Regions from separate parts of the Pseudomonas sp. DG56-2 genome, predicted to be linked through region 2. Evidence: riboswitches for the same ligand, from Rfam matches in the RefSeq annotation. Region 2 holds a riboswitch; the other holds the start of a gene.

The links. Region 2 has a riboswitch for cobalamin ahead of cobW (cobalamin biosynthesis protein CobW). Riboswitches for the same ligand answer to the same signal wherever they lie in the genome.
Region 1: linked by a shared signal. The riboswitch ahead of cobO (cob(I)yrinic acid a,c-diamide adenosyltransferase) and the one ahead of cobW (cobalamin biosynthesis protein CobW) in region 2 are both predicted to bind cobalamin.

Annotation. Positions count from the first base shown of each region.
Region 1 is NZ_CP032311.1:1,414,098-1,419,359, reverse strand. Features, by position in the region: gene cbiB (adenosylcobinamide-phosphate synthase CbiB) at 1-290, opposite strand, end outside; gene bluB (5,6-dimethylbenzimidazole synthase) at 290-937, opposite strand; gene D3Z90_RS06635 (cobyrinate a,c-diamide synthase) at 934-2,229, opposite strand; gene cobO (cob(I)yrinic acid a,c-diamide adenosyltransferase) at 2,226-2,837, opposite strand; cobalamin riboswitch at 3,003-3,226, opposite strand; gene D3Z90_RS06625 (hypothetical protein) at 3,376-3,954, shown strand; gene D3Z90_RS06620 (sorbosone dehydrogenase family protein) at 4,023-5,262, shown strand, end outside.
Region 2 is NZ_CP032311.1:3,121,966-3,127,227, reverse strand. Features, by position in the region: gene D3Z90_RS14010 (MFS transporter) at 1-645, shown strand, start outside; gene D3Z90_RS14005 (DUF1272 domain-containing protein) at 648-893, opposite strand; gene cobM (precorrin-4 C(11)-methyltransferase) at 904-1,653, opposite strand; gene D3Z90_RS13995 (cobalamin biosynthesis protein) at 1,681-2,082, opposite strand; gene D3Z90_RS13990 (CbtA family protein) at 2,088-2,780, opposite strand; gene D3Z90_RS13985 (CbtB domain-containing protein) at 2,791-2,976, opposite strand; cobalamin riboswitch at 3,074-3,306, opposite strand; cobalamin riboswitch at 3,367-3,565, shown strand; gene cobW (cobalamin biosynthesis protein CobW) at 3,661-4,728, shown strand; gene cobN (cobaltochelatase subunit CobN) at 4,732-5,262, shown strand, end outside.

The sequences.
Region 1 (5,262 bases), 1.7 Mb from region 2:
ACGTGCTCACCGAGGCTGCGCAGCCCCAAGGCACAGTACAGCGCCAACACCTCCACCAACCAGCCGATATAGGGCAGCCAGGACAGCAGAGTGGCCAACAGGGTCAAAGGAATCACCGCCAGGAACCACGCAGTGACCCCATGGCTGCGCCATCCACGGCCCGCCGCATTGAAGCGCTGCTCCAGGCGTTTGGCCAAGCGACCAAACGCAACCAGCGGATGTCGACGCTGAGGCTCGCCCAACAACGCATCCAGCGCCACCCCGGCTACGGTCAGCAACGCCACGCTCATCAAGACTCTCCCCACTGATTTTCAAACAACATTTCGCTCAACGGCCGCGCCGTGGTCCAGCCTTCGAGCACCAACATCGGTGCCGGGTAGAACGCCTGGACCGGGCCGAGGCAGAGAATCGCCAGCGGTTTAGCCCCGGCCGGCATAACCAGCAGTTCGGCCAGGGCCTGGGGTTCGAACAGCGACACCCACCCCATGCCCAGCCCTTCGGCGCGCGCGGCCAGCCAGAGGTTCTGGATTGCGCAGGACAGTGAAGCCAGGTCCATCTCCGGCAACGTGCGACGACCGAAAATGTGCTTCTCGCGATCATCCATCAAGGCCGCTACCAACAGTTCGGCGCAGTCGTTAATACCTTCGACCTTGAGCTGCATGAACGCGTCGGAGCGCTCACCCAGTGCTTCGGCGGTGCGCACGCGCTCCGTTTCCACCAGGCCCTGGATGCGCTGACGCAGCTCGCGGTCAGTGATACGAATAAAGCGCCAGGGCTGCATCAGGCCGACGCTGGGTGCCTGATGGGCTGCCTGGAGCAGACGCCCGAGCAGTGCGGGCGCTACCTCACCCTGGATGAAGTGACGCATGTCGCGGCGTTCGCCGATGACTCGATAGACCGCTGCGCGCTCGGCGTCGGTGAAGGCATGGTCGCTCATGGTTTCAATAATGCTGCCGCAGCCAGAGGATTGGAGGCGAAATAGAAGTGCACATAGGAGGCCGTCAGCCGACCACTGCGATAGACCGCTTCAGCACCGCGCCCGCCGTTGGGGCTCATACCCCGGGCAATGGGCTGCAGCGAGGTAGTGGTCAGCGAGTGATGGTAGGTGTGCCCCCGCAAGGTGCCCTCGGGCAACTCGACCGCTTGCAGGGCCAGTGCCGCAAGGCGCTTCTGCATCACCGCTTCGCCCTCCAGCAGGCCAAGTAGCTCGGCACGCTCACCGGCCACATCGGTCAGGGCATCGAGCAGATAAAGCATGCCGCCGCATTCAGCGAGCACAGGCTTGCCGGCCTGATGATGGCTGCGAATCGCCGCGAGCATCGAGGTGTTCGCGGCCAACGCCTGGTGGTGCAGCTCCGGATAGCCGCCAGGCAAGTAAAGGCTGTCAGCCGGCGGCAGGGTTTGCTCATGCAGTGGCGAAAAGAATCTCAGCTCTGCCCCCATGGCCCGCAATAGATCGAGGTTGGCACCATAGGTGAACGCAAATGCTTCATCACGGGCCACGGCGATGGTCAGTCCTTCAAGCAAAGGTTCGATGGCCTGTGCGCTCGGCGCCGCAAAAGCCACTGCTGGCGGTAGCGACGACTCACAACTGGCCGCCAGGGCTGCTGCTGCGGCGTCGAGGCGAGCGTCCAGATCATTGAGCTCACTGGCCTGGACCAGGCCCAGGTGCCGACTTGGCAACTCAATGCCGGTTTCCCGCGACAGCCCGCCATACCAGCGCAACCCTTCAGTCAGGCTACCCTCGAGCAATTGCGCGTGGCGCAGCGTGCCGACACGGTTGGCCAGCACACCAGCAAAGGGTAAATCCGCTTGATAGCGAGCCAGCCCCAGCGCCAGGGCACCAAAGGTTTGAGCCATCGCCGTGCCGTCGATAACTGCCAACACCGGCACGGCAAAATGACGGGCCAGGTCGGCACTCGAAGGCGTGCCGTCGAACAGCCCCATGACGCCTTCGATCAGAATCAGGTCGGCATCGCCTGCAGCCTCCCAGAGCAGCCGCCGGCTTTCCTGCTCACCGACCATCCACAGATCCAGTTGATACACCGGTGCACCACTGGCTCGCTCCAGAATCATCGGATCGAGAAAGTCCGGACCGCACTTGAACACGCGGACCTTGCGCCCTTGATTGCGGTGCAGTCGCGCCAGGGCGGCGGTCACGGTGGTCTTGCCCTGGCCGGAGGCCGGGGCAGCAATCAGTACCGCCGGGCAGTGACGCGTGTCACTCATAGTTCAACGCCCTTCTGAGCACGAATGCCTGCCTGGAAAGCATGCTTGATCATGCCCATCTCGGTGACGGTGTCAGCCAACTCGATCATTTCATCCTTGGCACCGCGCCCCGTGACAATCACGTGTTGCATTGGCGGACGCGCCTGCAGGTCGCTGAGCACCTGTTCCAGATCGAGGTAGCCATGCTTGAGGGCAATGTTCAGCTCATCGAGCACGACGAAAGTGATCGCAGGGTCCTGCAGCAATTGACGGGAAACCGCCCAGGCGGCTTCGGCCGCGGCGATGTCGCGCTGGCGATCCTGGGTTTCCCAGGTGAAACCCTCGCCCATCACGTGATAGCGCACCTGCTCGGGGAAGCGACGGAAGAACAACTCTTCACCGGTGCTGTTGCGGCCCTTGATGAACTGCACCACGCCGCATTGCATGCCGTGGCCCATGGCCCGGGCAAGCATGCCGAAGGCCGAACTGCTCTTGCCTTTGCCGTTGCCACTGAGCACCAGGAGCAAACCGCATTCGTTCGGCGAGTTGGCAATACGCTCGTCGATTACTGCCTTCTTGCGCAGCATACGTGCCAGGTGGCGTTCGTCACGCTCGGTGGATTCAGTCATCGAAGTCTCCGCAAACCACTGTCAACCGTTGCACGACGATCCCTGCAGCGCAGCGCTGCACGAACTTCGAAGTAAAGACCAGGCGACAGATGAATGGATATGGCAGACGGAGCAATTGCGCGGGGCTGCGGCACAGGCCGAAGAGTACGCGCATCACCCTCCGTGATGCCGTTGGCTGTAACAGGCCGGTCTCCGGGCTCGTGAGTGGGTTCGAATACCCAGGATCGCGCGCCTTCCCGGGCTCGATTACCCAGTGGCCGTGCGCGGCCTTGACTCACTTACCGTTGCGGGGGCAGCGCCGGACTCGCACGCGTTTGCGCACCCACCGGCTTCCCTGTTTCACCCTGCCAGGCCATCGCCCACAGAGCACCTGAAACAAGTCGCGAAGGTTAGAGGGTTGCACCCGGAGCGTCAATGAAAGGCGCAGTACCGGCGTGGGTCAATGGCGCCTGCTTGGTCTTGTGCCAACGTACCCGCAGTGATATCAAATAGCCATGTCTTGGCTATGCTCAATTACAACAGCTACAAGGAGAGCGACATGCAAGGTCTGATCATCAATAACGCGCGCCTGGAATTCCTGCGCCCTGCCCTGGAACGCTGGGTAGCCTGCATTGACCGTTTCAATCAGGTGCTGGGCGACGCGCAGGCACCGTACTGGCATGGCGCCCAAGCCAACCTGAGCCTGCTTTCTACCGCCGCCTGGCAAGCGGAGCTTGTGACCTTGCAACACCACCAGAGCAAAAAGCAGCGTGACGAAGGTGAGCGGGAGGCGCGCTGCGACCTGTACATCGCCAGTCAGGACGAAGCCGCCTACCTGCAAGCCAGCCAACGCTGGCCATGCATCGGCCGCCTGGACCTGAACAACGCCCTGCAGGAAAGCGTCGCCGCCGCCCGCTACGTAGCAGCCCCCAGCCAGCTGAAAATCGCAGCCCTGTTTGCCAGCCCCTGGAAAGCCGGGCAGCACGCCAGCCCTGAAGAACTCCAGGACCTGGTCGAGGACCTGCAGAAACATACCGCCTGTGCCATCGCCTGGTACTTCCCCTACGCCTACCGCAAGCTGCACAACGAAGCCGGACACTATCATCCCGGCATTGCCCTGCTGCTCAAGCAGGCGTAGTTGAAGGAACCTCTGCCCGGCTGACCGCCTCTACTTTTTACAGTGGTCAACTTTGCAAGGGGAATGACATGGGCATGCACAGGATTGCGTTGCTATTGGCGGTTGCCGCCGGCTTGAGTGGCTGCGGGGAAACCGCTCGCTTGGAGGTCAGCGACGGTTTCGGACCCTCACCGCAGTTACCCGAACCGAACAAAACCCTGATCCCTACCGTCAACGTCGCCCCGGCCATCGGCTGGCCCCAGGGCGCCAAGCCAGTAGCAGCGGCTGGCACTCAGGTGGCAGCCTTTGCCGAAGGCCTGGATCATCCGCGCTGGCTGTATGTACTGCCCAATGGCGATGTGCTGGTTGCTGAAACCAATGCCCCACCCAAGCCTGAAGATGGCAAAGGCATTCGCGGCTGGATCATGGGCAAGGCCATGAGCCGCGCCGGTGCCGGAGTGCCGAGCGCCAATCGCATCAGCCTGCTGCGTGACAGTGACCATGATGGCGTAGCCGAAACGCGCACGACCTTTATCGAAAACCTCAATTCGCCGTTTGGCATGGCGCTGGTTGGCAACGACTTTTATGTGGCCGACACCGATCGCCTGCTGCGTTTCAACTACCAGCCCGGCGCCACCTCGATCCAGGGCCCCGGCACCCTGGTAGCCGTTCTACCCGGCGGCCCCTTGAATCATCACTGGACCAAAAACGTGATTGCCAGCCGCGACGGCACGAAACTCTATGTAACCGTCGGCTCCAACAGCAATGTCGGCGAAAACGGCCTGGAAAAGGAAAAAGGCCGCGCAGCGATCTGGGAAGTCGACCCCGCCAGCGGCAAGCAACGCCTGTTCGCATCCGGCCTGCGCAACCCCAACGGCATGGCGTGGGAACCCCACAGCGGGCAGCTGTGGACGGCAGTCAATGAGCGTGACGAGATCGGCAGCGACCTGGTGCCCGATTACATCACGTCGGTCAAGGACGGTGGTTTTTATGGCTGGCCGTACAGTTACTACGGCCAGAATATCGACAAAAGGGTCAGCCCCCAGGATCCACAACGGGTCGCCCAGGCTATCGCCCCGGACTACGCCGTCGGCCCGCACACCGCCTCACTGGGCCTGACCTTCGCTGAACCCGGCGTGCTGCCACCGCCTTTCGAAAACGGCGCCTTCATCGGCCAGCACGGCTCCTGGAACCGCAAACCGCACAGCGGCTACAAAGTGATCTTCGTGCCATTCAGCACTGCCGGCAAACCGGCGGGCAAACCCATCGACCTGCTCAGCGGCTTTCTCAGTGACGAAGGCAAGGCCATGGGCCGGCCGGTGGGTGTAA
Region 2 (5,262 bases):
TTGCAGATCGTCCTGGACATGTCTGCCTTCAAGGCAAGCCTGGCCTTGGTGCCGGGACAAATCATGGCGATTGTCGTCGGGATGCTGGTGGTTCCCGTTGCCCAGCGGGTTTCAGCGCAGGTATTGATACCGGTGTTGGTGGCGTTCACGGGGGGCGCGTTTTTGCTGGTTGCAGGTCTTGGCATCAACCTGATCGTGCTGGTCGTCGCCTTTGCCTTGTTGAACATCGGTGTCGGGGCAATCGCCACGGTGTCCAACGACATCATTCTGTCCGCCGCGCCACCGACCAAGGCCGGAGCAGCCTCGGCGATCAGTGAAACCGCGTATGAAGTGGGCGTGGTATTGGGCACTACGGTACTGGGCGGGGTGGTTACGGCCTACTACCGGGGTGCATTGCAGTTGCCCGCGTTTCTTACACCGCTGCAAGAACGCCTGGCCAGCGAAACGCTGGCGGGTGCTCACACAGTGGCGGCAACCCTGGGCACTGATCAGGCAAGCGAGTTGATGGCCATTGCCGGGCGTGCATTCGAGGGCGGGATTGGTTTGATGTCATGGCTGACATTCGTTCTCGCGGCGCTTGCCATCGTCATTGCCCGCGTGACCCTGAAAACGGCTCCGACGGTCGTCCAGCCTGAATTGAGCTGACGTCAGTGACTCGGACAGCCCTGGTCCTTGACGATTCGTGTGGTCGAAGCTGGGTTGTTGACCAGCTTCGCCGCAGCCCGTGCGGGGCGTTTCACCAGCTCGCCGGCACAATTGGGGCATTTGCCCTTGAGGTGCTGCGCATTGCAGGCTTTGCAAAACGTGCACTCGAACGAGCAAATCAACGCATCCTGGCTATCGCCAGGCAGGTCACAGCCACAGCATTCGCAATTGGGTCGTAGTTCCAGCATGGGCAGTCCTCTAGCCGGGGCGATACAGATGAGCGTGGCTGGCGCGGTACAGCGCCGACTCGGAAAAGCTGTCACTGGCCAACACCCGCCCGACCAAAATCAGCGCGGTACGGCGAAAGCCCTTGGCCTGTATCTGTTGGACAATAGCATCAAGGCTGCCGAGCACCCAGTCCTGATCCGGCCAGGTGGCGCGATGCACCACTGCAATCGGGCAGTCTCCGCCGTAATGCGGGCGCAGTTCTTCGACAATCTTCTCCAGGTGCTTGACCCCAAGATGTATCGCCAGGGTGCTGCCATGCCGGGCAAGGTCGGCCAGTTGCTCGCCAGCGGGCATCGGCGACTTGTCACCGTAGCGGGTGAGGATCACGGTCTGGGCAATATCCGGCAAGGTCAGTTCGCAGCCGAGCAGGGCGGCGCTGGCGGCCACGGCGGTAACCCCAGGGATGATTTCATAAGGAATATTCAGTTCGCGCAAGCAGCGGATCTGCTCGCCAATGGCACCATACAGACTGGGGTCGCCACTGTGTACGCGAGCCACGTCCTGGCCACGTGCGTGGGCGTGGGCAATGGCTTCGATGATCTGTGCCAGGTGCAACTGCGCGCTATTGATGACTGTCTCGGCGCGATGGCCTTCAAGCACTGCGGCAGGAACCAGCGAGCCTGCATAGATGATCACCGGGCAGCGATGGATCAGGCGCTGGCCTTTTACCGTGATCAGCTCGGGGTCGCCGGGGCCGGCGCCGATGAAATAGACGGTCATGCGAAATCCTTGGAAAGAAAGTGCTGATTATCCGCCAAAGCCTGTGGCCGTGGCCAATGCCAGGCTGGCGTCACTCAGCAAGGTGCGCTTGACGTACAGTTGCGCCGAGCCTGCCATCTTCTCGGCCAGCGCCAGCGCTGCACTTTCGGCAACGCCATAGCAACCACTGTGCTCAAAGGCGACGGCTGAGCGATGGCTCAGGCGCGTCTCGAAAGCTGCCAGTTGAGCGGCAGAGAAAAACAGCAGGGGAACATTGAGGCGCCGGGCCAATTGATACAGCCCGGGTTCGTGTTCCTTGAGGTCGATACTGGCAAGACCCGCGACTGCCTCAAGCGGCAAGTCGTGGGCCTTGAGGGTGTGTTCCAGCAGGTTGCCCAGGGTTTGTGCTGGGCAACCTCGTCGGCAACCTATGCCGACGAATATCTGCATCGCAGTCAAGCCTGGGTCGGGCGACGGAACAGCCAGGCGCTGATCAGGCCCAAGGCCAGCCAGAACGCCGCGTTGGTCAGCAGTGAAGCGATCTTGAACTCGGCTTCCAGTGCTTGCGGCGCAAGCATTGCATGCACTTCAGGCTGTGGGGCGCCGATTACGTGCGGCACTACCAGCAGCACAACGCCGAGGGCCTTGAACAACCAATTGTGAGCAAACACGATCAACCCAAGCCCTGCGGCGGTTGCGGCAGCGGTACCCACCCACCAGGCCTGGCGCTGGGCCAGGTCGGCAGCGGCGGTACCCGGCAACTCCGGTGGCAGGCCCAGGGTCGGTGCCAGGCAGAACACAGCAAAGCCACCCAGGCCCCAGAGGGCTCCGGTGATCGCCGTCTTCGGCGCGCGCAGTGAGTACAACGCGGCGAGGATCAGGGCAAAGCCAACCGCGACCACCAGATTACCGCCGGTTGTCGAGACAACGCGTTGCCAACCGTCTTCGGGCGACCAGGCTTCGCTGTCGTGGTGGTGATCGGCAGCCACGCCGGGAGCGTGCTCGTGTGCTTCCACGGCCGGTGCTGCGCTTTCATAGGTTTCGGCCTGAAGAATCAGCGGCGCGACCCAAAAGCTTTGCAGCAGGGTCAGCAGCAGCGCAGCCAACAGTCCGGCGAAGCCTGCAGTACTTGCAATACGCTTGATCATCGGAAAGTACTCAATGGCAAGGGAAAGCAGCGCTGTGGCGCGTATCGTGGGCAGCGTTGTGCACCGCTTCGATATGCGAGAATCCGGCGAAGTAGACCAGGCACAGGCCCAGCAGCGAGGCACCAACGGCCACCAGCAGGCGCTGGCTGAGGCTTGTAGGGGTAACGGTAGGGTGACTGGCGGTACTGGTACGCATGGCGCTTTCCTCTTGGTGTTGTTCGGCAACAGGCAAGCGCAGGAAACCCCTGAACGCAGCTCGCCCAGGGGTTGCAACAGCGCCCGCCCACCGCGGGTTTGTCAAATCAGTGTTGGGCCGGTCTCCGGGCTGGTGAGGGCTGGCAAACTTACGCTCAGCCAAGGGCGTCACCTTCCCATGCCAAACTACGGGCACAGTGGTACTGACGCTTTGCTCACTTACCGTTGCGGGGGCAGCACCGGACTTGTCGTACACCCTTCAATAGCCGTGTATGACGCACCGGTTTCCCAGTTTCACCCTGTAAAGGGCACCCAAACGAATCGCACTAGCAAATCATGGGCGAAGTCAGGCGTCAATCGTGACAGCAGTTGACCCCGTACCGGGCACTGCGTAGCCTAGCCGCTTCGAGGTTCTTCGGCGTCGGCCGAAGCTAAGACGGGAACGCGGTTCAAGCCGCGGCTGCCCCCGCAACTGTAAGCATTGAAAACGTCTGACACAGCCACTGCAGTTCTGCGGGAAGGCGTCATTCGACTGGCCCGTGGCCGGTGCAATGCAAGCCAGGAGACCTGCCTCGAACAGTTTCCGACATAAACCGGGCGGGGTGATCCGGTGGCGAACGCGCCCAGGTGGTAGCACCTGTGGTTCTCGTCCCGCATGCCCGCCATCCTGCCAAGGGCATCGACAATGAAAACACTGGCCAAACTTCCCGTCACTATCGTCACCGGCTTTCTCGGCTCGGGCAAAACGACACTGCTTCGACACATGCTCGACAATGCCCAAGGGCGGCGCATCGCGGTGATCGTCAACGAATTCGGTGAGCTGGGCATCGACGGCGAGATTCTCAAGCAGTGCAGCATTGGTTGCACCGAAGAAGAGGCCAGCGGTCGTGTCTATGAGTTGGCCAACGGTTGCCTGTGCTGCACCGTGCAGGAAGAGTTCTTCCCAGTGATGCGCGAACTGGTTGCCCGCCGTGGCGATCTTGACCACATCCTTATTGAAACCAGCGGCCTGGCGCTGCCCAAACCGCTGGTTCAAGCGTTCCAGTGGCCGGAAATTCGCAATGCCTGCACAGTTGATGCGGTCATCACCGTAGTCGATAGTCCCGCAGTGGCTGCCGGTACCTTTGCAGCGTTCCCTGATCAGGTCGATGCCCAGCGCAAACTTGACCCTAACCTGGACCATGAGTCGCCGCTGCACGAGCTGTTCGCCGACCAACTGGCCAGCGCCGATCTGGTGGTGCTGAACAAGGCCGACCTGATTGCTGCGCAAGACCTGGCCAAGGTCCGTGCCGAAGTGCAGGAAGAGTTGCCGCCAGCGGTCAAGGTGATCGAAGCCAGCAGCGGCCGTTTGCCGCTGGAAGTGCTGCTGGGCCTGGGCGCCGAGTCGGAAGCGCATATCGATGGCCGGCGTACCCACCATGATTCGCACCACGATGATGACGATCACGATGATCATGACCATGACGCCTTCGACTCGATCTCCATCGAGCTGCCAGAAGCGCACGAAAGCCAATTGCTGGATGCCTTGACTCAATTGGTCGTGCAGCACGGCATTTTGCGAGTCAAGGGCTTCGCGGCAATTCCCGGTAAACCGATGCGTTTGCTGATCCAGGGTGTCGGTACTCGTTTCGACAAGCACTTCGACCGCGCCTGGCGCAGTGAAGAGCCGCGCTCTACGCGCCTGGTGCTGATCGGCCAGGAACTGGATGCGCTGCAACTGGAAGCGAGCCTGCGGGCCGCACTGAGCGCTTGACCCATGCACCTGCTGCGCACCCAGCCCGGTGGCTTCGTACCGGACGACAGTATTGCCGATCTCGGCCAGACGCCAGCCGAGCTGGTCATTCTCTGCAGCGGTGACTCGCACCTGGCACTGCTGGCCGAAACCGCCCAGCAGTTGCCCGAAAATTACCCCAGCCTGCGTCTGGCCAACCCGATGCAGGTACAGAATCATGCCTCGGTCGACCTCTATGTCGATGAGGTTCTGCGCCATGCCAAGGTGATTCTGGTATCGCTGCACGGCGGTGTCGGTTATTGGCGCTACGGCGTCGAGCAATTGCTGGAGCTTGCCGACCGTGGCGTGCAGTTGATTCTGGTGCCGGGTGATGATCGCCCGGACCCGGAGCTCACCGGCCTCAGTACGGTGCCCGCACAACAGGCCGAGCGGCTTTGGCACTTTTTGCGCCAGGGCGGCAAGGCCAATGCCCTGAATCTGTTCTACTGCCTGGCCAATCAGCTTTTGCAGCGCGATTATCCCTGGGATGAACCGCAGCAGTTGCCACGTACGGCG